3 regions of the Ectopseudomonas toyotomiensis genome follow, and region 2 is predicted to be linked to each of the others. Evidence: predicted binding sites of a transcription regulator. Region 2 holds the regulator's gene; each other region holds the start of a gene.

Region 1 (9,556 bases), 1.7 Mb from region 2:
TCATCCGGGATACCGGTGAGGCTCAACACGGAGTAAGGGGCCGCGCTCTGTGCTGAGGTGTCGCCGCTGGTGTCTGCAGGAATGCTGGGCGTCTGCATCTCTACCGTATTGGTTGGCGGCAGGTTGACGCTCTCGGCTGCTGCGCCATCGGGCGGCTGGTTGGTGAAGACCGTATTGCCGTTGGCGTCGATGTATTTGTAGATCTGCGCACTGGCCGGTAAGGCCAGGGCAAGCAGCAGGCAGGCGAGTAACGGGCGCATGGGCCGATCCTTCCGCGGATGATGCGCTAAGCCTTGCACTGCTGGCTGTTCCTGGCAAGCGCAGGGCGCCATGGCTGTGATGTTTGGCTACAAATCGGCTCGGGCCATGGGCGCGGATTCCGTTGGGTGTCGTGGGGTCGCCAGGGCTGTACGCACTATCTGCTGCTGGGCCTCGGGTTCTCGGTGCGCGCGGCGCACCCTACGGCGGAAATGAAAAAGCCCCGCCAGGCAGGGCCGGGCGGGGCTTTCGAGAGCACCGCACGAGGCGGCGCGAAACTGGCTTAGACGCTGTAGTACAGGTCGTATTCCAGCGGGTGTACGAAGGTGCGCACCTTGATTTCTTCTTCGGATTTCAGCTCGATGTAAGCATCGATGAAGTCGTCGGAGAACACGCCGCCCTTGGTCAGGAACGCGCGGCCCTTGTCCAGCTCTTCCAGGGCTTCTTTCAGGCTGCCGCAAACCTGCGGGATCAGCTTGCCTTCTTCCGGCGGCAGGTCGTACAGGTTCTTGTCGGCTGCATCGCCCGGGTGGATCTTGTTCTGGATGCCGTCGATACCGGCCATCAGCAGGGCAGCGAAGGCCAGGTACGGGTTGGCAGCCGGGTCCGGGAAGCGCGCTTCGATGCGGCGGGCTTTCGGGCTGGCAACGTACGGGATACGGATCGAGGCGGAGCGGTTGCGAGCCGAGTAGGCCAACATCACCGGAGCTTCGAAGCCCGGAACCAGACGCTTGTAGGAGTTGGTCGACGGGTTGGTGAAGCCGTTCAGGGCCTTACCGTGCTTGATGATGCCGCCGATGAAGTAGAGAGCAGTTTCGGACAGGCCGGCATAGCCTTCGCCAGCGAAGGTGTTCTTGCCGTCTTTGGAGATCGACATGTGCACGTGCATGCCCGAGCCGTTGTCGCCGTACAGTGGCTTCGGCATGAAGGTGGCGGTCTTGCCGTAGGCGTCGGCGACGTTGTGTACGCAGTACTTCAGGGTCTGAACTTCGTCAGCCTTGGCCACCAGGGTGTTGAACTTCACGCCGATTTCGTTCTGACCGGCAGTGGCCACTTCGTGGTGGTGCACTTCGACGACCAGGCCCATTTCTTCCATGGCGTTGCACATGGCAGTACGGATTTCGTGGTCGTGGTCGCACGGCGGAACCGGGAAGTAACCGCCTTTGACGGCTGGGCGGTGGCCCTTGTTGCCGCCTTCGACGTCGCCGTCGGTCATCCAGGAGCCTTGCTCGGAGTAGATCTTGAACATCGAGCCGGAGATATCGGACTTGAACTTCACTTCGTCGAAGATGAAGAACTCGGGCTCCGGGCCAACGAATACGGTGTCACCGATGCCGGTGCCTTTGAGGAACTCTTCAGCGCGCTTGGCGATGGAGCGCGGGTCGCGGTCGTAGCCTTGCATGGTGCTCGGCTCGATGATGTCGCAGACCAGGATCAGGGTCGGCTCTTCGGTGAACGGGTCCAGAACGGCGGTATCGTCTACCGGCATCAGGATCATGTCGGAGGCTTCGATGCCTTTCCAGCCATGGATGGAGGAGCCGTCGAACATTTTGCCGTGCTCGAAGAAATCTTCGTCCAGGGCGTCACGGGCCGGCATGGTCACGTGGTGCTGCTTGCCCTTGGTGTCGGTGAAGCGCAGGTCTACCCACTTCACGTCGTGTTCTTTGATCAGTTGAACAGCCTTAGACATGTTGTCCTCCAGGTGGAAAAGGCTCTTATCGATAAGCCTTGAAGATGCGGTGAAGCCCGGCGGGATAGTCCTCCAGGGCGACCTGCCTCACAAGGGAGCAAATTGCATGCCAGTGCCCTTTATTGGGCAGAAGCCGCGAAACTCAGGTGCTGCGCCGTCTGCGCGGTAATTCGTCAGAAATATTTGCACCATTTAAGGGCCTTTAATTTCGATGAAGATCCATTTTGGTGCGCTGTGTGGTTGGTGCAGTATTTTTGGTCAAAGCTTGAACAATTTCCGCTATAATCCGCGCCCCTGTTTTTTCGTCCCCTAAGTGGGCGGCCTATTCATGAAGCTCATCGTCAAAGTTTTCCCGGAAATCACCATCAAGAGCCGCCCGGTGCGCAAGCAGTTCATCCGCCAGTTGGGGAAGAACATTCGCTCCGTGCTGCGCGATCTTGACCCCGAACTGCGGGTGACCGGTGTCTGGGACAACCTCGAGGTCGAAACCGATCTGGACGATCCCAAGCTGCTCGCCGAGATGACCGAACGCCTGCGCAACACGCCTGGCATCGGCCTGTTTCTCGAGGTCAATGAATACCCGCTGGGCGATCTGGACGAGATTACCGAGCACTGCAAGCGTCACTACGCCGAGCAGCTGCCGGGCAAGATCTTCGCCGTGCGTTGCAAGCGCGGTGGCAAGCACGCGTTTTCCTCCATCGATGTCGAGCGTCATGTCGGTTCGCGCCTGCGCCTTGAGTGCGGCGCTGCCGGCATTGACCTGAAGAAGCCGGACGTCGAAGTGCGCATGGAGATTCGCGACCAGCGCCTGTTCGTGGTGCACAACCGTCATGAAGGCCTCGGCGGTTATCCGCTGGGCTCGCTGGAGCAGACCCTGGTGCTGATGAGCGGTGGCTTCGACTCTACCGTGGCGGCCTACCAGATGATGCGTCGCGGCCTGGTCAGCCACTTCTGCTTCTTCAACCTCGGCGGTCGTGCCCACGAATTGGGCGTGATGGAAGTGGCGCACTATATATGGCAGAAGTTCGGCCGCTCGCAGCGCGTGCTGTTCGTCAGCGTGCCGTTCGAGGAAGTGGTCGGCGAGATTCTCGGCAAGGTCGACAACAGCCAGATGGGCGTGATCCTCAAACGCATGATGCTGCGCGCTGCCACCCGTGTCGCCGAAAAGCTGCAGATCGAGGCGCTGGTCACCGGCGAGGCGATCAGCCAGGTTTCCAGCCAGACCCTGACCAACCTCGCGGTGATCGATTCGGCCACCGACATGTTGGTCATGCGCCCGCTGATCGCCAGCCACAAGCAGGACATCATCGACACTGCCACGCGCATTGGCACCGCCGAGTTCGCCAAGAACATGCCTGAGTACTGCGGCGTGATCTCGGTCAACCCGACCACCAAGGCACGCGGTTACCGCATCGAGCACGAGGAGGCGCAGTTCGACATGGCCATCCTCGATCGCGCCCTCGAACGCGCCACCCAACTGCCCATCGACCGCGTGATCGACGAGTTGGGCAAGGACGTGCAGGTCGAGGAAGTACGTGAAGCACTGGCCGGCCAGATCGTCATCGATATCCGCCACCCGGATGCCGCCGAAGACGAGCCGCTGGACGTGCCGGGCATCGAAGTGCAGGCGCTGCCGTTCTATGCGTTGAACAACAAATTCAAGGAACTGGATGAGAACCGCCAGTACCTGCTGTATTGCGACAAGGGCGTGATGAGCCGTCTGCATGCCCACCATCTGCTGAGCGAGGGACATGCCAATGTGCGCGTTTATCGTCCGGCATAGAACGCCGGGGCTCAATGGCGGAAGTATCCGCCATCGCCCTCCCGACCGTTCGCCAGCGGTGAAACCCCATTCAGCTCGCTGAAACAGTTTTCTTCATATTCGTCGTCCAGGCTGGGCGACACACCGAATCCTCTGATCGAGATACACACAGTGATCGAAAATCTGCGCAACATCGCCATCATCGCCCACGTCGACCATGGCAAAACCACCCTCGTCGACGCCCTGCTGCGTCAGTCCGGCACCCTTGAGCGTAACGAGCTCAACGACGAGCGCGTGATGGACAGCAACGACCAGGAAAAAGAGCGCGGCATTACCATTCTGGCCAAGAACACCGCCATCAAGTGGAACGACTACCGCATCAACATCGTCGACACCCCCGGCCACGCCGACTTCGGTGGCGAAGTCGAGCGCGTGATGTCCATGGTCGACTCCGTACTGCTGGTGGTCGACGCCCAGGACGGCCCGATGCCGCAAACCCGCTTCGTGACCAAGAAGGCCTTCGAAGCCGGCCTCAAGCCGATCGTCGTGATCAACAAGATCGACCGTCCGGGCGCGCGTCCTGACTGGGTCATGGACCAGATCTTCGACCTGTTCGACAACCTTGGTGCCACCGATGAGCAGCTCGACTTCCAGGTCGTCTACGCCAGCGCCCTGAACGGCATTGCCGGTCTCGACCACACCGCCATGGCCGAAGACCTGACCCCGCTGTACCAGGCAATCGTTGACCACGTGCCGGCACCGAACGTCGACCTCGACGGCCCGTTCCAGATGCAGATCTCCGCGCTGGACTACAACAGCTTCCTCGGCATCATCGGCGTTGGCCGCATCGCTCGCGGCAAGGTCAAGCCGAACACCCCGGTGACTGCCATCGACGTCGACGGCAAGAAGCGTAACGGCCGTATCCTCAAGCTGATGGGCCACCACGGCCTGCACCGCGTAGACGTCGAAGAAGCCACCGCCGGTGACATCGTCTGCGTCAGCGGTATGGATCAGCTGTTCATCTCCGACACCCTGTGCGACATCAACCATGTCGAAGCAATGAAGCCGCTGACCGTTGACGAGCCGACCGTCTCGATGACCTTCCAGGTCAACGATTCGCCGTTCTGCGGCAAGGAAGGCAAGTTCGTCACCAGCCGCAACATCAAGGAGCGCCTGGACAAGGAGCTGCTGTACAACGTGGCTCTGCGTGTTGAAGAAGGCGACAGCGCCGACAAGTTCAAGGTCTCCGGCCGTGGTGAGCTGCACCTCTCGGTTCTGATCGAAACCATGCGTCGCGAAGGTTTCGAAATGGGCGTTGGCCGTCCGGAAGTGATCATTCGCGAAGTCAACGGCGTCAAGCAGGAGCCGTTCGAGAACGTCACCATCGACATCCCTGAGGAATCCCAGGGTAAGGTCATGGAAGAAATGGGCCTGCGTAAGGGCGACCTGACCAACATGTCGCCGGACGGCAAAGGCCGTGTGCGCCTGGAATACAACATCCCGGCTCGCGGTCTGATCGGTTTCCGTAACCAGTTCCTGACCCTGACCAACGGCGCCGGCATCCTGACCTCGATCTTCGATCGTTATGACACCGTCAAGCCGGGCAGCATGTCTGGGCGTCAGAACGGCGTACTGGTGTCGATCGATACCGGCAAGGCCCTGACCTACTCCCTGGAAACCCTGCAGGCGCGCGGCAAGCTGTTCGTCGAGCATGGCCAGGAAATCTACAACGGTCAGATCGTTGGCCTGAACAGTCGCGACAACGACCTGGGTGTGAACCCCACCAAAGGCAAGAAGCTCGACAACATGCGCGCTTCGGGCAAGGACGAAACCATCGCCCTGGTGCCGCCGGTTCGCTTCACCCTGGAGCAGGCGCTGGAGTTCATCCAGGATGACGAGCTGTGCGAAGTGACGCCGAAGTCGATCCGTCTGCGCAAGAAGATCCTCGACGAAGGCGAGCGTACCCGCGCTGCCAAGAAAGCCAACAAGGCCTGACGCTTAGCGACTCGCCTCGGCTTTAAATGAAAAGCCCCGCCAGAGCGATCTGGCGGGGCTTTTTGTTGGGGCGCCGTTAGGTGTTGAGCGGCTTCAGCCGCGCTGTGGCCTGCAGGCCAGCAGCCCATAGGCGGCCAGCGCGATCACCACCAGCAGGCTGAGCGTCATCACTCGCCCGCCACCTGGCGCAGCGATTGCGCCGGGGTGTCGCCGAGGTTGTTGAGCATGCGCTCGCTGTACCAGTCGAGGAAGTTGATCACGCCGAACTCGTAGGTTTTCGAGTACGGGCCCGGCTGGTAGGCGGTGGAGTTGATGCCGCGCTGGTTTTCCTCGGCCAGGCGGCGATCCTGGTCGTTGGTGGCATCCCACACCTGGCGCAGGCGGGCGACGTCATAGTCGACACCTTCGACGGCATCCTTGTGCACCAGCCACTTGGTAGTGACCATGGTTTGCTGCGCGCTGATCGGCCAAACGGTGAAGACGATCATGTGGTCGCCCATGCAGTGGTTCCACGAATGCGGCAGGTGCAGGATGCGCATGGAGCCCAGGTCAGGGTCGGTGATGCGGCCCATGAGTTTCTTGCAGCCCTGCTTCCCGTCCATGGTCATGGATACGGTGCCCTTGAGCAGGGGCATGCGCACGATGCGGTTGCGCAGGCCGAAGCTGGCGTGGGCGTAGGGGATCTTGTCCTTGTCCCAGCGGGTGGTGCATTCGGCGACCTGATCCTTGAACGCCTGGCTGGCGCGCGGATCGGTGACGTCATCCCATTCCAGCAGGGTGTTTAGCAGTTCCGGGTGCGAACCATTGCAGTGGTAGCACTCGCGGTTGTTCTCGAGCACCAGCTTCCAGTTGGCCTTTTCCATCAGGGTGGTCTGCACGGCCACCTTGGTGTTTTCCATGTCGTAGGGTTCCATGTAATGCGCCAGGGTGGCGAGGAACTCGTCGATGGCCGGCGGATTTTCCGCCAGGGAGATGAAGATGTAGCCGCCAGCGGTCTTGCACTGCACCGGTTTCAGGCTGTAGTCCTTGAGGTCGAAATCGGCGCCCATTTCGGTGCCGGCGAACAGCAGGCGCCCGTCCAGCTCGTAGGTCCACTGGTGGTAAGGGCATACCAGCTTGGCGACCTTGCCCTTGTCCGAGACACATAGGCGCGAGCCACGGTGACGGCAGACGTTGTGGAAGGCATGGATCTGTCCTTCGGCGCCGCGAATGACCAGAATCGGGTTATCGCCGATCTGCAGGGTGAGGAAGTTGCCCTTGGCCGGGATTTCGCAGGTCATGCCGGCGATCAGCCATTCCTTGTTGAAGATCTCCTGCATGTCGACCTGGAACAGGCGTTCGTCGCTGTAGAACGGCTGCGGCAGCGAGAAGCTGTGGTCGCGTTCGTTCAGCATCTGTGCGGTGGCCTTGCGCACGGGTTCCAGCGGGTCGCCCAGGCTCAGGTTTTGGGTGCAGTCCATGGTGGCTCCTCATTGGCGGGCGCCTCGCGCCTGCCGGAAATAGTGGCTGATACGGTATGTGCCGCAAGGTCTCGATCGTTCGCTGCTGCCTGCAATGGGCGTGCATGCTTGGTGAGCGGAGTGTGGAGCCGGCAACAGGTAAAACCTTATCCATGGGCGACATGGCCAGATTTGTTTCCGACGCGCCAGGCCCCGTGCTATCGGGCAGGTCGCGATAAGCATGCGGATGTCGCTGGTAGATAAATGACGACCGGCAGCCTTTCGCACAATCCGCCGCATATAGGCCGATATCCGGCCGCGTGGAGAGCCGTTCATGACCACCAACGCCTTCCTCAATCCGGTTACGACGCAGACCTGGACCAACGGTCGCCATCTGGTGCGTTGCGTCAAGGTGATCCAGGAAACCTGGGACGTGCGCACCTTCTGCTTCATGGCCGACCAGCCCGTGCTGTTCTTCTTCAAGCCCGGGCAGTTCGTCACCCTGGAGCTGGAGATCGACGGCCAGCCGATCATGCGCTCCTACACCATCTCCAGCTCGCCTTCGGTGCCTTACAGCTTCTCCATTACCATCAAGCGGGTGCCGGGCGGCAAGGTATCGAACTGGTTGCACGACAACCTCAAGGAAGGCGACGAGGTGCCAGTGCATGGGCCGGTAGGCCTGTTCAATGCCATCGATTTTCCCACCGACAAGGTGCTGTTTCTTTCCGGTGGTGTCGGCATCACCCCGGTGATGTCGATGGCGCGCTGGTTCTACGACACCAACGCCAATGTCGACATGGTCTTCGTGCACAGCGCTCGTTCGCCGAAGGACATCATCTACCAGCGCGAGCTGGAGCACATGGCGGCGCGCATCAACAACTTCAGCCTGCACGTTATCTGCGAGAAGCACGGTCTGGGTGAAGCCTGGGCGGGTTATCGCGGTTACCTGAACAAGCCGATGCTGGAGCTCATCGCTCCGGATTATCTTGATCGCGAGATCTTCTGCTGCGGCCCGACGCCCTACATGAGCGCCATCAAGCGCCTGCTCGAGGCGGCTGGCTACGACATGAATCGCTACCACGAGGAGGCCTTCGGCCCGACGCCGCCGGAGATTCGCGCCGAGGTCAAGGAGCTGGCTGCCGAGGCGGCCGATGCGCCGGATGTGCCGCTGGCCGACCTGCACCAGGTGGAGTTCACCAGCACTGGCAAGAGCATTCGCGTGGTGCCCGGCGAAACCGTGCACGCCGCTGCCGCCAAACTCGGCCTGCATATTCCCAAGGCCTGTGGCATGGGTATCTGCGGTACCTGCAAGGTAATGAAGACTGCAGGCGAAGTGGAGATGGAGCACAACGGCGGCATCACCGACGAGGACGTCGCCGAGGGCTACATCCTGTCGTGCTGCAGTGTGCCGAAAGGCGATGTGGCGATCGACTATTGATCGCCATGAAGGTTTGTAGCCCGGATGAAATCCGGGCTACTTAGCCATAAGCCCCACTCGTGGGGCTTATGGCGTTTCAGGCGCTCATCACTTCACGGATATCGGCGGCCAGCTGGCGCACGCGGGCTTCGTCGGTATCCCAGCTGCACATGAAGCGCGCGCCGCCGGCGCCGATGAAGGTGTAGAAGCGCCAGCCGCGAGCGGTGAGGGCGGCGATGGCCGGCTCCGACAGTTGCAGGAACACGCCATTGGCCTCCACCGGGAACATCAGACTGACACCGGGCACGTCCTCGACCAGCGTGGCCAGCAACTGCGCGCAGCGGTTGGCGTGGTTGGCGTACTTGAGCCAGGCATCATCCTGCAGGATGCCGACCCAGGGCGCGGACAGGTAGCGCATCTTCGAGGCCAACTGGCCGGCCTGCTTGCAGCGATAGTCGAAGTCTTCGGCCAGATCCTTGTTGAAGAAGACGATGGCTTCACCTACCGCCATACCGTTCTTGGTGCCGCCGAAGCACAGCACGTCCACGCCAGCCTTCCAGGTCAGCTCCGCCGGGCTGCAGCCAAGAAAGGCGCAGGCGTTGGAGAAGCGCGCGCCGTCCATGTGCAGGTTGAGATTCAGCTCCTTGCAGACCTGGCTGATAGCGCGGACTTCTTCCGGGCGGTACACGGTGCCGACTTCGGTGGCCTGGGTGAGGGTGACCACGCGCGGCTTCGGGTAGTGAATATCCTGACGCTTGAGGGCGATCTCGCGGATGGCTTGCGGGGTCAGCTTGCCGTTCTCGGTCTTGGCCAGCAGCAGCTTGGAGCCGTTGGAGAAGAACTCCGGCGCGCCGCACTCGTCGGTCTCGACGTGGGCGGTCTCCGAGCAGATCACGCTGTGGTAGCTCTGGCACAGCGAGGCCAGGGCCAGGGAGTTGGCGGCGGTGCCGTTGAAGGCGAAGAACACTTCGCAGTCGGTCTCGAACAGGCGGCGG
Region 2 (9,556 bases):
GCATTGGGATCGCTGCGGTAGCGGTCCTTGTTGGCCTTGAGATCAGCCAACAGGGTGTCGGTGGTCTGCTGCACCACTTCATGGGCGCTTGGCGCAGCGACGGCCAATAGCGGCATGGCAGCCAGCAATACCAGCAGGGAATTACGCACGGTCTTGAACATGTCAGGAGCCCTCATCAATTGGCTTCATCTTTATTGACCGAATTGAGCAGGAATTTGCCAATCAGGTCTTCCAACACCAGCGAGGACTGCGTGTCGTGGATGGTGCTGCCGTCCTTGAGCACCTCCTCGTCACCACCAACGCTGATGCCGATGTACTTCTCGCCGAGCAGCCCTGCGGTCAGGATCGACGCAGTGGAATCCTCAGGCAGGTTATTGACGCCGCCATCGAGCTCCAGGGTCACCCGCCCCATGTAACTATCACGATCCAGATCGATTGCAGTGACCTTGCCGATGCTCACCCCGGCCATGGTCACCTTGGCACGTACGGTAAGCCCGGCGATGTTGTCGAAATAGGCATAGACCTTGTAGGTATCGCCCGCGCTGCCGACGCTCAGGCCGCTGACGCGCAGGGCCAGCAGCAGCAGGGCCAGCACGCCGGCCATGAGGAACAGGCCGACACCAATCTCCAGCGTGCGGTTTTGCATCAGAAGTCTCCAAACATCAAAGCGGTCAGAATGAAATCCAGGCCAAGCACGGCCAACGAGGCATACACCACGGTGCGCGTGGTCGCGCGACTGATGCCCTCGGACGTGGGCTCGCAGTCGTAGCCCTGGAACACGGCGATCCAGGTCACCACGAAGGCGAAGACGATGCTCTTGATGACGCCGTTGAGCACATCGTCATAAAAGGAAACACTGTTCTGCATGTTGGCCCAGAACGAGCCCTCGTAAACGCCCAACCAATCGACCGCGACCATCGCCCCACCCCAGATGCCGACGACACTGAAGATCATCGCCAGCAGCGGCATGGAGATGAAGCCGGCCCACAGACGCGGCGCAACGATGTACTTGAGCGGATCGACGCCGATCATCTCCAGGCTGGAGAGCTGCTCGGTGGATTTCATGTTGCCGATTTCGGCGGTGAGCGCCGAACCGGCACGCCCGGCGAACAGCAGCGCGGTGACTACCGGGCCCAGCTCACGCAGCAAGGTCAGGGCGACCATCTGCCCCACGGCCTGCTCGGAGCCATAACTGACCAGGATGTTGTAGCCCTGCAGCGCCAGCACCATGCCGATGAAAATGCCGGAGACGACGATGATCGCCAGCGACATCACGCCGACCGCGAACAGTTGCTTGATCAGCAGCTGCAAAGGCTTACCGGCGCGGCTACGGCCGAACAGCGCCCCGACCAGAAACAGCACCGAGCGCCCCAGCGTCGCCACTACATCGATACCCGCACGACCGAACAGCCGCAGCCGCTCGAGCGGTGAAATTCTGCGCATCAACCTCTCCCCAACAGATCTTCGCGATAGTCCGGCGCTGGAAAATGGAACGGCACCGGGCCATCCGGAATACCCTTCATGAACTGACGAATGCGTGGATTATCCGACTCCATCAGTTCGGCCGGCGTGCCCTGCCCCAGGACCTGCGCATCACCGACGACATAGATGTAATCGGCGATACTCGCGGTTTCCGCAAGGTCGTGAGAGACCACCACGCTGGTGATACCCAGTGCGTCGTTGAGCAGGCGGATCAGGCGTACCAGCACGCCCATGGCGATGGGGTCCTGACCGACGAACGGTTCGTCATACAGCAGAATCTGCGGATCGAGGGCAATGGCACGGGCCAGCGCCACGCGGCGCTTCATGCCACCGGACAGTTCGTCCGGCATCAACTCCAGCGCCCCACGCAACCCAACGGCCTGCAGCTTCATCAGGACGATGTCGCGAATCATCTCTTCAGGGAGTTTGGTGTGTACGCGCAACGGGAACGCCACGTTCTCGAAGACGTCGAGATCGGTGAACAGGGCGCCACTCTGGAACAGCACGCCCATCTGCTTACGCATGTCGAACAGTTCGTCGCGCGAGAGCTTCGGCAGGCTGACGCCGGAAACGCGAACGTCGCCAGCGGACGGGCGCAGCTCGGCGGCAATCAGGCGCAGCAGCGTCGTCTTGCCGCAGCCGGAAGGCCCCATGATGCCGGTAACTTTACCGCGCGGTATGCGAATATCGACCCTGTCGAAGATCGACCGCGCGCCGCGCTGAAAGCTGACGCCCTGCAACTCGATCGCGTACTCGTGCTCGGCGCTCATCTGAACTCCTTGAAAATCAGGCCTTCCTGGCAGACGCCGCCTCCAGAAGCGAGGACACGCGCCAGCCAGAGGGGCCAAAATGGCCGCAAACTATAGCAGTTGCCGAACATGCCGCCCAATAGCACCACGGCGCAGCGTTCAGACTTGCGACAGCTTCGGCACTACCCTGCATACGGCAAAGGTGAGCACGACAAGCTTTTCCGTTTATAATCCTCGTCTTTTTTCGCCCGACAGCCTTGCCCAGCATGAACCAGACCCGCGACCTGATTGATTCCGCGCAGCGCACCATCCGCCTCGAACTTGAAGCGGTACAGGAGCTATTGCCCCGCATCGATGCCGATTTCATCAAGGCCTGCGAGCTGATTCTCAGTTGCAAGGGACGTGTGGTCGTGGTCGGCATGGGCAAATCCGGGCATATCGGCAACAAGATTGCTGCGACCCTGGCCAGCACCGGCACCACATCTTTCTTCGTCCATCCGGCAGAAGCCAGCCATGGCGACATGGGCATGATCACCAAGGACGACATCGTCCTGGCGCTCTCGAACTCGGGCTCGACCGCCGAGATCGTCACCCTGCTGCCACTGATCAAACGCCTCGGCATCCGCCTGATCAGCATGACTGGCAATCCCGATTCTCCGTTGGCCAAGGCCGCCGAGGTCAATCTCGATGCTCGCGTCTCGCAGGAGGCCTGCCCACTGAACCTGGCGCCGACCTCCTCGACCACCGCCAGCCTGGTGCTGGGTGACGCACTGGCCATCGCCCTGCTGGAAGCGCGCGGCTTCACTGCCGAAGACTTCGCCTTCTCCCATCCGGGCGGCGCCCTTGGCCGGCGCCTGCTGCTCAAGGTAGAGAACGTCATGCACGCAGGCGATGCACTGCCACGCGTGCGCCGCGGCACCAGCCTGCGCGACGCTCTGCTGGAAATGACTCAGAAAGGCCTGGGCATGACCGTTGTACTGGAAGAAGACGGCCGCCTCGCCGGCATCTTCACCGACGGCGACCTGCGCCGCACCCTGGACAAGGGCATCGACGTGCGCCAGGCCATGATCGACGAGGTCATGACTCCGCACGGCAAGACCGCTCGTGCCGAGATGCTCGCAGCCGAGGCCCTGAAGATCATGGAAGACCACAAGATCAATGCGCTGGTGGTGGTCGACGACCTGGACAACCCGGTCGGCGCCCTCAACATGCATGACCTGCTGCGCGCCGGAGTGATGTGATGAACGACCTGCTGCAACGCGCCCGCGCCATCAAACTGGCGATCTTCGACGTCGACGGCGTGCTTACCGACGGCCGCCTGTACTTCCTCGAAGACGGCAGCGAATTCAAGACCTTCAACACCCTCGACGGCCACGGCATCAAGATGCTGATCAACTCGGGCGTGCGCACCGCCATCATCAGCGGGCGCAAAACCCCGGTGGTCGAGCGCCGTGCCAACAACCTGGGCATCCAGCACCTGTTCCAGGGCCGCGAGGACAAACTCGTGGTACTCGACGGCCTGCTTGCCGAACTCGGCCTAAGCTATGAACAGGTCGCTTATCTTGGCGACGACTTGCCGGACCTTCCGGTCATTCGCCGGGTCGGATTGGGCATGGCCGTGGCCAGCGCCGACAGCTTCGTCCGCCAGCACGCCCATGGCGTAACCCAGGCACGCGGCGGCGACGGTGCGGCACGGGAATTCTGCGAACTGATCATGCGTGCCCAGGGCACACTGGATGCGGCCCAGGCCGCCTACCTGTAGAGAACAGCATGCCGCGTAAAATCCTCAACACCCTGATCTTTGCTCTGATTGCAGTCGTCGTGGCCGCACTCGGTTACTGGAACCTTGCCCCGGACAGCGCACGCCAAGCCCAGCGGGCCAGCGACGACAACGTCGTTGACTTCTATGCGGTCGGCGCGCGCACCGTGCAGTTCCAGGATGACGGCAAACTGCACTACCGCATGACCGCGGACAAGCTCGAGCACATCAAAAGCACCGACATCACCCTGATCGACGCCCCCAAGCTGGAGCTCTATCGCGGCACCGAACTGCCCTGGGAAGTCACCAGCCAGCGCGCCGAAGTCTCGCCTGGCGGCGTCGAGGTAGAACTGATCGACGACGTGCGCATCGCCCGCACCGACGCCAAGAACCGCCCCACCGTTATCACCAGCAGTCGTATGACCGTTATTCCTGACAAGGAATATGCGCAGACCGAGCAAGCCGTTAGAATCGTCGCGGCCAACGGGGTGACCACGGCACAAGGAATGAAAGCGTACTTGAATGACGGCAGGATGCTCCTGCAGTCCAACGTAAGAGGCCAGCATGAGGTTCGTTAATACCCTCCCCCTGATTCTCAGCCTCGGCGCCGCATTGGGAAGCGCGGCTGCCTGGGCACTGCCATCGGATCGTGATCAACCGATCCGCATCCAGGCCGACAGCGCCGAACTGGATGACCGGCAAGGTGTAGCCGTCTACCGCGGCGACGTGATCATCACTCAGGGCACCCTGAAGATCACGGGTGACACCGTCACCATCACCCAGACCGCCAGTGGCGATATCGACGTTTTCACCTCGGTGGGCAACCTGGCTTATTACGAGCAGAAGCCGGCCGTGGACAAGGACATCGTCAAGGCCTACGGCAAGACCATCCAGTACTTCGCCAGCAATGAGCGCATCGTACTGATCGACCAGGCCAAGGTGATTCAGGAAGGCAATACCTTCGAAGGCGAGAAGATCGTCTATGACACCCGCCGCCAGATCGTCAACGCCGGCCGCGCAACAGGCGGCAACGTCAGCACGCCGCGCCCGCGTATCGACATGGTCATCCAACCGAAGAACAAACCCGCGGATCAGCAGCAGTAATGGCCATTCTCAAAGCCCAACACCTGGCGAAAAGTTACAAGAGCCGCCAGGTCGTGCGTGACGTCAGCCTGAGCATCGAAAGCGGTCAGATCGTTGGCCTGCTCGGCCCCAACGGCGCAGGCAAGACCACCTGCTTCTACATGATCGTCGGCCTGGTACGCGCCGACCAGGGCCGCGTGCTGATCGACGACCTCGACGTCAGTCATCAGCCCATGCACGGTCGCGCGCGCGCTGGCATCGGTTACCTGCCGCAGGAAGCCTCTATCTTCCGCAAGCTGTCGGTGACCGACAACATCATGGCCATCCTGGAAACGCGCAAGGACCTGGACCGCGCCGGGCGTCAGGCGGAACTGGAAAGCCTGCTGCAGGAATTCCATATCCACCATATCGCCGACAGCCTCGGCATGAGCCTGTCCGGCGGTGAAAGACGCCGCGTGGAGATTGCACGGGCTCTGGCGACCAACCCCAAGTTCATCCTGCTCGACGAACCCTTTGCCGGGGTGGACCCGATCTCGGTGGGCGATATCAAGCAAATCATCCATCACCTCAAGACCAAGGGCATCGGCATCCTGATCACCGATCACAACGTGCGCGAAACCCTGGATATCTGCGAGACCGCTTACATCGTCAACGATGGGCAGCTGATCGCCGAAGGTAACGCCGAGACCATCCTCGCCAACCAGACGGTGAAAGAGGTATATCTGGGCCACGAATTCCGCCTGTAGGTCGCCCACTATTTCGCTACAGAAATATTGCAACCCCTAGGCAAAAACGAGAAATTCAGGCATATAATTTGCTTCCTGGCGGCGCTTCGGCGCCCTGATGTGGAAGGCGTAACTCGCCAGTAAATTAAGGTCTGCAATGAAACCATCGCTAGTCCTCAAGATGGGCCAGCAGCTGACGATGACCCCGCAGCTGCAACAGGCTATCCGCCTCCTCCAACTGTCTACCCTGGACCTGCAACAGGAAATCCAGGAGGCACTGGAATCCAATCCCATGCTCGAGCGCCAGGAAGACGGCGACGACTTCGACAACAGCGATCCGATGGCTGATGGCGCCGAAAGCGCCACCCCGACTCCGAGCAAGGAAGAGAGCTACCAGGAAACCGCCCCTACGGTGGACAACCTGGAAGAAGGCGAGTGGGGCGAGCGCATTCCCAACGAGTTGCCAGTCGACACGGCCTGGGAAGACATCTACCAGACCAGCGCCAGCAGCCTGCCCAGCAACGATGATGACGAGTGGGACTTCACCACCCGCACGTCCAGCGGCGAGAGCCTGCACAGCCACCTGCTGTGGCAACTGAACCTGGCGCCCATGTCGGACAAAGACCGGCTGATCGCCGCCACCCTGATCGACTGCATCAACAACGACGGTTACCTCGAAGAAACACTCGAGGAAGTGACCGAATCCTTCGACCCCGAGCTGGATGTCGAACTGGACGAAGTGGAAGTGGTACTGCACCGCATCCAGCAGTTCGAACCGGCGGGTATCGGCGCCCGCGACCTGCGCGAATGCCTGCTGCTGCAACTGCGCCAGCTGCCTGCCGGCACAGCCTGGCTGAGCGAGACCCAGCGCGTGGTCGGCGACTATCTGGAGCTGCTCGGCAGCCGCGATTACGCCCAGCTGATGCGCCGCACCAAGCTCAAGGAAGACGAACTGCGCCAAGTCATCGACCTGATCCAGCGCCTCAATCCACGCCCGGGTTCGCAGATCGAATCCAGCGAGCCGGAATATGTCGTGCCTGACGTGATCGTGCGCAAGCACAACGAACGCTGGCTGGTGGAACTGAACCAGGAGGCAATGCCGCGTCTGAGGGTCAACCCGCAGTACGCCGGCTTCGTCAAACGCGCCGACTCCAGTGCTGATAACACCTTCATGCGCAATCAGCTGCAGGAGGCACGCTGGTTCATCAAGAGCCTGCAGAGCCGTAACGAAACGCTGATGAAAGTGGCCACGCAGATCGTTGAGCACCAGCGCGGCTTCCTCGACTACGGCGACGAGGCGATGAAGCCCCTGGTGCTGCACGACATCGCCGAAGCGGTGGGTATGCACGAGTCGACGATTTCACGCGTTACCACGCAGAAATTTATGCACACCCCACGTGGCATTTACGAGCTGAAATATTTCTTCTCCAGCCACGTCAGCACCTCCGAAGGCGGCGAATGCTCGTCCACCGCGATCCGCGCGATCATCAAAAAACTGGTTGCAGCAGAAAACGCGAAAAAGCCGTTGAGCGACAGCAAGATCGCTGGTTTACTGGAGGCACAAGGCATCCAAGTCGCCCGTCGGACGGTCGCCAAGTATCGCGAGTCCCTCGGCATAGCGCCCTCCAGTGAGCGCAAGCGACTGATGTAGGCCAGATCGACTGAAGGCCTCAGGCCTTCAGGCCAACGTGTTCCGGCGGCGGGTCGAACCAGACCCGTCTCTTACACAAGGCAACAAGGAGAAAGCGGTATGCAAGTCAACATCAGTGGACATCAGCTGGATGTGACCGACGCCCTGCGTGACTATATCGGCGAGAAACTGGGCCGACTGGAACGCCACTTCGACAAGATCACCAACGTACAGGTGACCATGGAGGTCGAAAAACTCAAGCAGAAGATCGAAGCCACCCTGCACATCGCCGGCGGCGAAGTCGTCGCCAACGCCGAACACCAGGATATGTACGCTGCCATCGACCTGTTGGCCGATAAACTCGACCGTCAACTCATCAAGCACAAGGAAAAGCAGCTCGAACGCCTGCAAGGCGCCACGGCCCGCTAACATTCCCTATCCATGATCCGACTTGAAAATATCCTGACCCCCGGCCGTTCCCTGGTGAACGTGCCGGGCGGCAGCAAGAAACGCGTGCTCGAACAGATCGCCAACCTGGTTGCGCGCGATCTGCCCGACCTGGATGCCCAGGACATATTCGAAAGCCTCATCGCCCGCGAGAAGCTCGGCTCTACCGGCTTCGGCAACGGCATTGCCATTCCCCACTGCCGCCTGGCTGGCTGCAGTGCCCCGATCAGTGCAGTCCTGCACCTGGAGACGGCAGTCGATTTCGACGCCATCGACGGCGTGCCGGTCGATCTGCTGTTCGTGCTTCTGGTGCCGGAGGCGGCCACCGATGCCCACCTCGAACTGCTGCGCCAGATCGCCAGCATGCTCGATCGCCAGGATGTACGTGAACGTCTGCGCCAGGCCAACAGCGGCGAAGATCTCTATCAGGTCGTCGTGGACATTCAGAACGGTCAATAAACATGCGCCTGATCATCGTCAGCGGTCGCTCGGGCTCGGGCAAGAGCACCGCCCTCGATGTACTTGAGGACAACGGCTTCTACTGCATCGACAACCTGCCGGCCGGCCTGCTGCCGGATCTTGCCGAGCGTTTCCTGCCGCATAGCGACATGCTGCTGCCACAGGTGGCGGTCTCCATCGATGCGCGCAACCTGCTGAGCCAGCTCCAGCGCTTCCCGGAACTGCTCGACGAAGTGCGCAAGCGCAACATCCGCTGCGACGTGCTGTATCTCGACGCCGAAGACGAAACCCTGCTCAAGCGCTTTTCCGAAACCCGTAGACGCCACCCGCTGACCAACGACAACCGCTCGCTGGCCGAGGCCATTTCTTACGAAAGCCAGCTGCTGGCACCGATCACCGACCGGGCCGATCTGAAGATCGACACCACCCGCCTGAATCTCTACCAGCTGCGCGACACGCTCAAGCTACGCCTGCTGGGCCAGACGCAGACCGGTACCGCCTTTCTCGTCGAATCCTTCGGTTTCAAACGTGGCATGCCGGTGGACGCCGACCTGGTGTTCGATGCGCGCTGCCTGCCCAATCCCTACTGGAAGCCGGAACTGCGCGACCACTCCGGGCTGGATCAACCGGTGATCGACTACCTGGCCGCGCAACCGGAGGTCGAGGAGATGTATCAGGACATCCTCGCCTACCTGGAAAAATGGCTGCCACGCTTCGCCGCCAGCAACCGCGCCTATGTGACCATCGCCATTGGCTGCACCGGTGGTCACCACCGCTCGGTGTACCTGGCCAACCGCCTGAGCCAGGCACTCAAAGACTCGCTGAAGAACGTCCAGGTGCGTCACCGCGACCTCAGCTAAGGAATCCTGCCGCGATGCCAGCACGTGAAATCACCATCATCAACAAACTTGGTCTGCATGCCCGTGCTGCAGCCAAGTTCGTCGGTGTAGCGAGCACCTACCCTTGCCAGGTGCGCATCGGCCGCAGTGCCGAAAGCCTGGTAGACGGCAAGAGCATCATGGCGGTGATGATGCTGGCTGCCGGCAAGGGCACCAATGTGCACCTGCTGACCGAAGGCGAACAGGAGCACGAGGCGCTCGCTGCACTGGTCGGCCTGATCGAAAATTACTTCGACGAAGGTGAGTAGAAAGTCTTGGAGGGCAGTGTGCACGCCTCCCGCTACGCCAAGGCCGTATCCAGCACCATCATTAGACAAAAGCCC
Region 3 (9,556 bases), 760 kb from region 2:
TATCAGGCATGGATGGACGTGTCGCCGGTGCAGCCGCGTGAAGGCGAGTCGCGTAACTACGACCTGGTCGGACCGATCTGCGAGACCGGCGACTTCCTGGCCAAGGATCGTCAGCTGGTGCTGGCCGAGGGTGACCTGCTGGCCGTGCGTTCGGCGGGCGCCTATGGCTTCGTCATGAGCTCCAACTACAACACCCGCGGCCGCGCCGCCGAGGTGCTGGTAGATGGCGAGCAGGCTTATGAAGTGCGTCGTCGCGAGACAGTCCAAGAGCTCTATGCCGGCGAAAGCCTGCTGCCGGCCTGAGGGCGACGTCATGCTATTGCGCTTTACCAAGATGCACGGCCTGGGCAATGACTTCATGGTCCTCGACCTGATCAGTCAGCACGCCCACGTGCAACCCAAGCATGCCAAACAATGGGGCGACCGCCACATCGGTGTCGGTTTCGACCAACTGCTGATCGTCGAGCCGCCGAGTCACCCGGATGTCGACTTCCGTTACCGCATCTTCAACTCCGACGGCTCGGAAGTTGAGCAGTGCGGCAACGGCGCGCGCTGCTTCGCCCGCTTCGTGCTGGACAAGCGCCTGACCACCAAGAAGGTCATTCGCGTCGAGACCAAGAGCGGCATCATCGAGCTGCGCGTGCAGAACGATGGCCAGGTCTGCGTCAACATGGGCGCACCGCGCCTGCAGCCGGAACAGGTGCCGTTCCAGGCCGACCAGGCCGCGCTGACCTATCGCGTCGACGTCGAGGGCCAGAGCGTCGAGCTGGCCGCGCTGTCGATGGGCAATCCGCATGCGGTGCTGCGCGTCGATAGCGTCGATGACGCGCCGGTGCACACGCTTGGGCCGAAACTGGAACACCATCCGCGCTTCCCGCAGCGGGTCAACGTCGGCTTTTTGCAGGTACAGGATCGTCAGCGTGCGCGCCTGCGCGTGTGGGAGCGTGGTGCCGGCGAAACCCTGGCCTGCGGCACCGGGGCCTGCGCGGCGGCCGTTGCGGCAATTCGCCAGGGCTGGATGGATTCGCCCGTGCAACTGGAACTGCCAGGCGGCAAACTGTCCATCGAATGGGCAGGCGAAGGTCAGCCGGTTATGATGACCGGGCCCGCTGCCCGCGTATACGAAGGACAGGTTCGCCTATGACCGACCAGCAGGATTTGCCCAAACCGCTCGATTCGGAAACGGTCGCGGCCTATCTGCGTCTGCACCCGGAGTTCTTCATCGACCATGAAGAACTGATCCCCGAGCTGCGTATTCCGCACCAGCCCGGCAACGCCGTGTCGCTGGTAGAACGCCAGGTCAAGCTGCTGCGCGAGCGCAACATCGAGATGCGCCACCGCCTTGGCCAGTTGATGGACGTGGCGCGCGACAACGACCGCCTGTTCGACAAGACCCGCCGCCTGGTGCTGGACCTGCTCGATGCCGGCAGCCTCGAGGAAGTGGTCGGAGTGGTCGAAGACAGCCTGCGCCATGAATTCCAGGTGCCCTTCGTCGGCCTGATCCTGTTCAGCGACAACAAGCTGCCGGTCGGTCGCTCGGTCAGCTCGGCCGAGGCGCATCAACAGGTCGGCGGCCTGCTTAGCGGCGGCAAGACCATCTGCGGCGTATTGCGCCCGCACGAGCTGGAGTTTCTCTTCGGCAAGGAAGACGCGGCGCAAGTCGGCTCCGCCGCCGTGGTCAGCCTCAACCATCAGGGCCTGCATGGCATTCTCGCCATCGGCAGCGCCGACCCGCAGCACTACAAGAGTTCGCTCGGCACCTTGTTCCTCGGCTACATCGCCGAAGTCCTGGCACGTGTCGTGCCCGGTTTCTCCACACCGCTGCGTTCGGTACGCTAGCAGGCCGTTGAAAAACGTAGGCGAGGCAGCCAGTGCAATACCGATGGCGGCCCCGCAAAAACAGCCGAAAAACGACCGGGGTCGCGTCCGACTTTACGTGTTGTAAATGAGCATTTTGACTGGGCTCGCACGCGAGGCTGTTTTTAACGCAGCAATGGCAATGTAGGTAGTTTTTCAACGGCCTGCTAGGTCGTGTAGGGTGGATGACGAGGCTCATCCACCATTGGCCCGCTCGGAACCCGCCACGTGACACTTGAAGCCCACCTCGACGCATACATCGAACACCTGCGCCGCGAGCGCCAGGTGTCGACGCATACCCTCGACGGCTATCGCCGTGATCTCGGCAAGGTGCGGGCATTCTGCGAAGCCGAAGGCCTGAGCGACTGGGCCGGGCTGGACACACGTAACCTGCGCCGCCTGGTCGCCCGCCTGCATCAGCAGGGCCTGGCAAGCCGCAGCCTGGCGCGCCTGCTCTCGGCCACCCGCGGCCTCTATCAATATCTGTTGCGTGAAGGCCTGTGCCGTCACGATCCGGCGACCGGCCTGAGCCCGCCAAAACGCGAGCGCCGCCTTCCCCGCACCCTGGACGCCGACCGCAGCGCGCAACTGCTCGACGGCGCGGTGGAGGACGACTTCATCGCCCGCCGCGATCAGGCCATGCTCGAGCTGTTCTATTCCTCGGGCCTGCGCCTGTCCGAGCTGGTCGGACTCGATCTCGACGGCCTGGACCTGCCCGCCGGTCTGGTACGCGTGCGCGGCAAGGGCAACAAGGTGCGCGAACTGCCGGTCGGCAGCATGGCGCGACAGGCACTGGAACACTGGCTGCCACTGCGCAAGCTGGCCAACCCTGGCGACGGTGCCGTATTCATCAGCCAGCAGGGCCGACGCCTGGGGCCACGCGCTGTGCAACTGCGCGTGCGCCAGGCCGGCGTGCGCGAGCTGGGCCAGCACCTGCATCCACACATGCTGCGCCACAGCTTCGCCAGTCATATGCTGGAATCCTCGCAGGATCTACGCGCGGTACAGGAGCTGCTTGGCCATGCCGATATCGCCACCACGCAGATCTACACCCACCTGGACTTCCAGCACCTGGCCAGTGTCTATGACCAGGCCCATCCACGCGCCAAGCGCAAAGGCGGTTCCGAATGAGCATTGAACTGATCACCTTCGACCTCGACGACACCCTGTGGGACGTCACTCCGGTGATGCAGGATGCCGAAGCCGCCCTGCGCAATTGGCTGGCCCTGCATGCACCGCGCCTGGGCGCAGTGCCGGTCGAGCATCTGTGGGCGGTCCGCAGCCGTCTACTCGACGCCGAGCCGATGCTCAAGCATCGCCTCAGCGAGCTGCGCCGGCGCATTCTGTTCCATGCACTGGAAGACGCCGGCTACCCGCACGGCGAAGCGCAGACGCTGGCCGAAGCGGGATTCCAGGTCTTTCTCAGCGCCCGCCATCAAGTCGAACTGTTCACCGAGGTACATCCGACGCTGGAGGCCCTAGCCGAGCGCTTCATGCTCGGGGTGATCACCAATGGCAATGCCGACGTGCGTCGCCTGGGTCTGTCGGACTACTTCCAGTTCGCCCTGTGCGCCGAAGAACTGGGCATCGGCAAACCCGACCCGAAACCCTTCCGTGAAGCGCTCAGCCGCGCAGGCGGCGTGGCGGCCGAGCGCGCCGTGCACATCGGCGATCACCCCAGTGACGACATTGCCGGCGCCCAGGCAGCCGGGATGCGTGCGATCTGGTTCAACCCGCAAGGGCGGTCCTGGGAGGGTGAAACGACCCCGGACGCGCAGATCGCCAGCCTGGCCGAACTACCGGCACTGCTGGGCAGCTGGACGCGCTGACCCGCACGGCGTCGCGGCGCGTCTAGGCTCGAGCCACGCACGACATCGGTGCGCACGGCGCACCCTATGCCGCGCCATCGACGTCGGCAGCGTTTTTTGCGCGCAAGCCTCGAGGGGTGCCACCGGGGATATGGGCAACAAAAAACCCGCCACAGGGGCGGGTTCCTTGTAGCTAGCCGTCCTCAGATGGGGCGGCTGCCGTATTTGCTGTCGGGCTTCTTGGGTGGGTCGGCGACCACATTGGGCTCCACCTCCTGCACCTTGCCACCACGGGAGAGAAACTCTTCCATGGCACGCGCCAGGGCATCGCGCTCCTTCTGCTTGGCTTCGATGCTGGGCAGCTCATCGACTTCAACGGCTTTGGCCTTGCTCTTCTTGCCGCTGGCTACGACCGCACCATCGCCTTCATCGTCGCCGCTGTCGCCGTCATCGGCAGCAGCCAGCTCCTCACCATCGTCCTCGTCAGCCCCGTCCAGATCGTCTTGTTCCAGGTCTTCGTCGCTCATGTTCAACCTCATGACTTGCGAAAAGCAGGTTAGTTATAGCCCAGTCGCGCGATGTACACCGCTCGACCGGAAAAAATTCAAATAGCCTCACCATGCAAGGTCGCCACCACTCGCCGAGCACCGCCATGATCGCGATGCTCACCAAGGTAGATCCCCTGCCAGGTACCAAGTGCCAGCCGTCCCTGCTGTATCGGCAGCTGTAGCTGAAAGCCCAGCAGACTGCCCTTGAAGTGCGCCGGCAAATCATCCGGCCCTTCGTAATCGTGCTCGTAGCCCGCCTGTCCCTGCGGCACCAGACGGTTGAAGAAGCGCTCGAAATCGCGGCGTACCGCGGGATCGGCGTTCTCGTTGACCGTCAGCGATGCCGAGGTGTGCTGCAGCCACAGATGCAACAGACCAACACGTACCTGCGCCAGTTCCGGCAATGCTGCCAGCACTTCTTCGGTCACCAGATGAAAACCGCGCTCACGCGGGCGCAGACTGATGATGCGTTGCTGCCACATGCCGCTCTCACTCTCGATGGCTCCAGCGCGCGCATTCTAGCGTGCTGCCAGAAAAAACAAAGGGCGCCCGAAGGCGCCCTTTGCGATTTACCGGAGGATCACTTGTTGGTGAATTCCGGGTAGGCCTCCATACCGCACTCGGCGATATCCACACCTTCGTATTCTTCTTCTTCGCTGACGCGCAGACCGATCACCGCCTTGATGATGCTCCAGACGATCAGGCTGGCGATGAAGACCCAGGCGAAGATACTGCCGATACCCAGCAACTGAGCACCCAGCGAAGCATCGCTGTTGGTCAGGCAAACAGCCAGCAGACCCCAGATGCCGACCACACCGTGTACGGAGATGGCACCAACCGGATCGTCGATCTTGACCTTGTCCAGACCGAGGATGGCGAACACCACCAGCACACCACCCACGCCGCCAATCAGAGTCGCCTGCAGGCCGCTCGGGGTCAGCGGTTCGGCGGTGATGGCCACCAGGCCAGCCAGGGCACCGTTGAGCGCCATGGTCAGGTCAGCCTTGCCGAACAGGATGCGGGCAACGATCAGCGCGGCAATCAGGCCACCGGCGGCTGCCATGTTGGTGTTGACGAACACCTGGGCAACGGCGTTGGCATCTTCGATGGTGCTCATCTTCAGCTGCGAGCCGCCGTTGAAGCCGAACCAGCCCATCCACAGGATGAAGGTGCCGAGCGTCGCCAGCGGCAGGTTGGCACCCGGGATGGCGTTGACCTGGCCATTGGCGCCGTATTTGCCTTTACGCGCACCGAGCAGCAGAACACCAGCCAGAGCAGCGGCGGCACCGGCCATGTGAACCACGCCGGAACCGGCGAAGTCGAGGAAGCCAGCTTCGTTGAGGAAGCCCGAGCCCCATTTCCAGAAACCCTGAACCGGGTAGATGAAGCCGGTCATGACCACGGCGAAAGCCAGGAAGGCCCACAGCTTCATGCGCTCTGCAACGGCACCGGACACGATCGACATGCAGGTCGCGGCGAACACCACCTGGAAGAAGAAGTCCGAACGCGCCGAGTAGTAAGGTGCATCGTCGCCACCGGCAAGTACCGAGTCGACGCTGTTCTCGTCACCGATCAGGAAGCCCAGGCTCGGCAGGATGCCGCCTTCCGGGCTGGAGTACATGATGTGGTAGCCGATCACCAGGTACATGACGCTGGCCACGGCATAGAGCGCCACGTTCTTGGTCAGAATCTCGGTGGTGTTCTTGGCACGCACCAGGCCGGATTCGAGCATGGCAAAACCCGCTGCCATCCACATCACCAGGGCACCACAGATCAGAAAGTAGAAGGTATCGAAGCCGTACTGCAATGCAGTCAATGCTGTGTTATCCATTTTTCACCTCTTGCCGGCGCTTTTGTTGTGCGCTGTTCGGTTGAAACGTCCAGGTTGGCTCAGGACGCGTTCCGCATGCTTACAGGTCGTTGCCACGCTCGCTCTGGATCACCGGAACCCCTTGCGCCGTGAGGCGACCAGGCATTCCCATCACTAGGCCGAGCGCAAGACCAAAGAGGGTCTGGCACAGCAGAGCGGCGAAGACATCGCCAGCTCCGGCTTTGGCCCTCGAAAACAGCGTAAAGCCAGAATTCGAGGACAAAAGGGCTCCTAGCCCTGCGAAAGTTCGCAGAGTCATGGGTTTACTCCTGGGGCGTGGGGTTCGGAGGCTTGTTAGATCGCGTCGGTATCGGTTTCGCCGGTACGGATACGAATCGCCTGTTCCAGGTTGACTACGAAAATCTTGCCGTCACCGATCTTGCCGGTGTTGGCGGCCTTGGTGATGGCCTCGATCACGCGATCGAGCTGATCGTCAGCGATGGCCACGTCGATCTTCACCTTGGGCAGGAAGTCGACCACATACTCGGCACCACGATACAGCTCGGTATGGCCTTTCTGGCGGCCGAAGCCCTTGACCTCGGTGACGGTAATGCCCTGCACGCCGATCTCCGACAGCGACTCGCGCACGTCGTCCAGCTTGAACGGCTTGATGATGGCAGTGACTAGCTTCATGAAACTTTCTCCCGTGTAAGGTGGACTTGCCCCAGGAATTGCGAACCCGGCTCAAGTCTAAGCGCAGTGTCTGGCTTTTGTAATGCATCGACCGCTCCAGCCTGGCGTGGTCGATACCCACCAACCGCTCCCGACGAAGCACTCCCCCGCTTCGCCTGCAGCACCAGAACTGCATCGGTGCATGCGTCGCTGGGGTCTAAGCAGAAAGCTTGCCAGCTCACGCAAAAGCGCTATCTATCAGGCCTTTAACAGCTTCCAGCCACGGTGACCGGTCATTCACGTCGAATGCAACGCACAAACTTGGTGCATCGACACATTGAGTAATGCTCAAAAATCGTGCAACCAGTGCTAGACCGTCCCGCCGCTGGCTGCGTGCTACACTGCCGACCGTCTGTTTACGGAACCTGATCATGCTGCCGCCGAAAGCCTTGCTCGACACTCTCAGTAGCCACGCCTCGCGTCTTTTCAGCGGCGACAGCCCGCTGCCTCGCGCCGAACTGGAAGCGCAGTTCAAAGCCCTGCTACAGAGCGGTTTCAGCAAGCTCGATCTGGTCAGCCGTGACGAATTCGACAGCCAGATGGTAGTCCTGGCCCGCACCCGCGCCCGCCTCGAGGCGCTGGAAGCAAAGGTCGCCGAACTGGAAGCCAAGCTGAACCCATCCACCGACTGATCCCACAGGAAGGTGGACTGATCAAGGAGAGATCATGTCCCTGGCCATCGTCCACAGCCGCGCCCAGGTCGGCGTCGAAGCACCGGCCGTCACCGTCGAAGCGCACCTGGCCAACGGCCTACCCTCCCTGACGCTGGTGGGCCTGCCGGAGACAGCAGTCAAGGAGAGCAAGGATCGCGTGCGCAGCGCCATCCTCAATGCCGCCTTCGAATTCCCCAGCAAACGCATCACCTTGAACCTCGCGCCCGCCGATTTACCGAAAGACGGCGGCCGCTTCGATCTCGCCATCGCTCTGGGGATTCTTGCGGCCAGCGGCCAGGTGCCGGCTCAATCCCTGGATGAATGCGAATGCCTGGGCGAACTGGCACTGTCAGGCGCGGTGCGTCCCGTGCAGGGCGTATTGCCGGCCGCCCTGGCCGCGCGCGCAGCCGGGCGCACCCTCTTGGTGCCACAGGCCAATGCCGAAGAGGCCAGCCTGGCCTCGGGGCTGAAGGTAATCGCCGTCGAGCACCTGCTGCAGATCGCCGCGCACCTCAACGGCAGTGCTCCTCTCGAACCCTACGCCGCCCAAGGTCTGCTCAGGCAGAGCCTGCCCTATCCGGATCTGGCCGAAGTGCAGGGCCAGTTGGCCGCCAAGCGTGCGCTGCTGGTGGCCGCCGCGGGATCGCATAACTTGCTGCTCAGCGGCCCACCCGGTACCGGCAAGACGCTGCTGGCCAGCCGCCTGCCCGGCTTGCTGCCACCGCTGGACGAGAGCGAGGCGCTGCAGGTCGCCGCCATCCATTCGGTAGCCAGCCATCTGCCGCTGCAGCACTGGCCGCAGCGCCCCTTTCGCACGCCGCACCACAGCGCCTCCGGGCCGGCATTGGTGGGGGGTGGCAGTCGCCCGCAGCCTGGCGAAATCACCTTGGCCCATATGGGTATCCTGTTCCTTGATGAGCTGCCGGAATTCGATAGGAAAGTGCTGGAGGTGCTGCGAGAACCGCTGGAAAGCGGCCACATCGTCATTGCCCGGGCACGCGACAAGGTACGTTTCCCCGCGCGTTTTCAGCTCGTTGCCGCCATGAACCCCTGCCCTTGCGGCTATCTGGGGGACCCGAGCAACCGCTGTCGCTGCACACCGGAGCAGATTCAGCGTTACCGCGCCAAGCTGTCCGGGCCACTGCTCGATCGCATCGACCTGCACCTGACGGTCGCCCGCGAAACGACGATATTGAACGCCCCACCACAAGATGGCGAAAGCACTGTGCAGGCGGCATCCAAAGTGGCGCGGGCTCGTGAGCGACAACTGCAACGTCAAGGGACGGCGAATGCCTTTCTCGACTTGCCAGGCCTGCGTCGGCACTGCGCCCTGAGCGGCGCGGATCGCCAGTGGCTGGAGAGCGCCTGCGAACGCCTCGGCCTGTCGCTACGCGCCGCGCACCGAGTGCTCAAGGTGGCGCGCACGCTGGCAGACCTGGCGGAGCAGCAGCAGATCAGCCGGGAACATCTGGCCGAAGCACTGCAGTATCGCCCCGCCGCGGGATGAATCAGCGGAAGCGCTCGACCTCCTGACGCAGCTGAGCGGCGAGGCGATCCAGCTCGCGCGCGGTATCGGCCAGGTTGGCCACCACTTCACGCTGCTCGCCATTGGCCTGGGCGATGCTCTGCAGGTTGGCGCTTAGCACGGTCGCAGTGCTACTCTGCTCGCTGGTAGCGGTGGTGATGGCGGCGAATTGCTCGCCGGCCTCGGCGCTTTGCTCACTGATCTGCGCCAGCGCCGCAGCCACCTTGGCGTTACGTTCCAGGCCGTCCTGCATCAACTGTCGGCCGTGCTCCATGGTGGCGATGGCGCTGCTGGTCTCGCTCTGGATGCTGCCGATCATGGTGGAAATCTCGTTGGTCGCCTCACGGGTGCGTCCAGCCAGGTTGCGCACCTCGTCGGCGACCACGGCAAAACCGCGGCCCTGCTCGCCGGCCCGCGCTGCTTCGATGGCAGCGTTGAGCGCCAGCAGGTTGGTCTGGTCGGCGATCGCGGTGATGACGCTGACGATACCGCCGATCTCCTGGGAGCGCTGGCCGAGGCCGTTGATCGCCGTGGAGGTTTGCTCAAGTGCTTCGGCGATCTGCACCAACGCTTCGGAAGCCTGATCCATCGAGGTACGCCCGATGCGGGTCTGCTGGGCATTG

What was found. The regulator sigma-54, encoded in region 2, starts transcription at its own class of promoters, with help from an activator protein. The targets are predictions, from matches to a motif close to ANTGGCATNNANNTTGCTNT.
Region 1: a site for sigma-54 is predicted at 2,043-2,062, ahead of glnA (glutamate--ammonia ligase). Genes of this name have one in related genera too.
Region 3: a site for sigma-54 is predicted at 6,914-6,933, ahead of glnK (P-II family nitrogen regulator). Genes of this name have one in related genera too.

Annotation. Positions count from the first base shown of each region.
Region 1 covers NZ_CP070505.1:1,675,259-1,684,814, reverse strand. Annotated here, with positions in the region: gene JWV26_RS07735 (DUF4124 domain-containing protein) at 1-260, opposite strand, end outside; gene glnA (glutamate--ammonia ligase) at 542-1,948, opposite strand; gene thiI (tRNA uracil 4-sulfurtransferase ThiI) at 2,277-3,731, shown strand; gene typA (translational GTPase TypA) at 3,882-5,705, shown strand; gene gbcA (glycine-betaine demethylase subunit GbcA) at 5,873-7,165, opposite strand; gene gbcB (glycine-betaine demethylase subunit GbcB) at 7,479-8,582, shown strand; gene JWV26_RS07705 (threonine aldolase family protein) at 8,659-9,556, opposite strand, start outside.
Region 2 covers NZ_CP070505.1:3,352,839-3,362,394, reverse strand. Annotated here, with positions in the region: gene JWV26_RS15380 (MlaC/ttg2D family ABC transporter substrate-binding protein) at 1-161, opposite strand, end outside; gene mlaD (outer membrane lipid asymmetry maintenance protein MlaD) at 176-646, opposite strand; gene mlaE (lipid asymmetry maintenance ABC transporter permease subunit MlaE) at 646-1,443, opposite strand; gene JWV26_RS15365 (ATP-binding cassette domain-containing protein) at 1,443-2,252, opposite strand; gene JWV26_RS15360 (KpsF/GutQ family sugar-phosphate isomerase) at 2,498-3,472, shown strand; gene JWV26_RS15355 (KdsC family phosphatase) at 3,472-3,993, shown strand; gene lptC (LPS export ABC transporter periplasmic protein LptC) at 4,002-4,568, shown strand; gene lptA (lipopolysaccharide transport periplasmic protein LptA) at 4,555-5,094, shown strand; gene lptB (LPS export ABC transporter ATP-binding protein) at 5,094-5,819, shown strand; gene JWV26_RS15335 (RNA polymerase factor sigma-54) at 5,956-7,449, shown strand; gene hpf (ribosome hibernation-promoting factor, HPF/YfiA family) at 7,549-7,857, shown strand; gene ptsN (PTS IIA-like nitrogen regulatory protein PtsN) at 7,870-8,334, shown strand; gene rapZ (RNase adapter RapZ) at 8,337-9,194, shown strand; gene JWV26_RS15315 (HPr family phosphocarrier protein) at 9,209-9,481, shown strand; gene JWV26_RS15310 (ZIP family metal transporter) at 9,514-9,556, opposite strand, start outside.
Region 3 covers NZ_CP070505.1:2,593,791-2,603,346, reverse strand. Annotated here, with positions in the region: gene lysA (diaminopimelate decarboxylase) at 1-303, shown strand, start outside; gene dapF (diaminopimelate epimerase) at 314-1,144, shown strand; gene JWV26_RS12005 (DUF484 family protein) at 1,141-1,839, shown strand; gene xerC (tyrosine recombinase XerC) at 2,086-2,988, shown strand; gene JWV26_RS11995 (HAD family hydrolase) at 2,985-3,686, shown strand; gene sutA (transcriptional regulator SutA) at 3,869-4,192, opposite strand; gene JWV26_RS11985 (secondary thiamine-phosphate synthase enzyme YjbQ) at 4,270-4,695, opposite strand; gene JWV26_RS11980 (ammonium transporter) at 4,794-6,044, opposite strand; gene JWV26_RS11975 (hypothetical protein) at 6,124-6,342, opposite strand; gene glnK (P-II family nitrogen regulator) at 6,378-6,716, opposite strand; gene JWV26_RS11965 (accessory factor UbiK family protein) at 7,127-7,387, shown strand; gene JWV26_RS11960 (YifB family Mg chelatase-like AAA ATPase) at 7,422-8,915, shown strand; gene JWV26_RS11955 (methyl-accepting chemotaxis protein) at 8,917-9,556, opposite strand, start outside.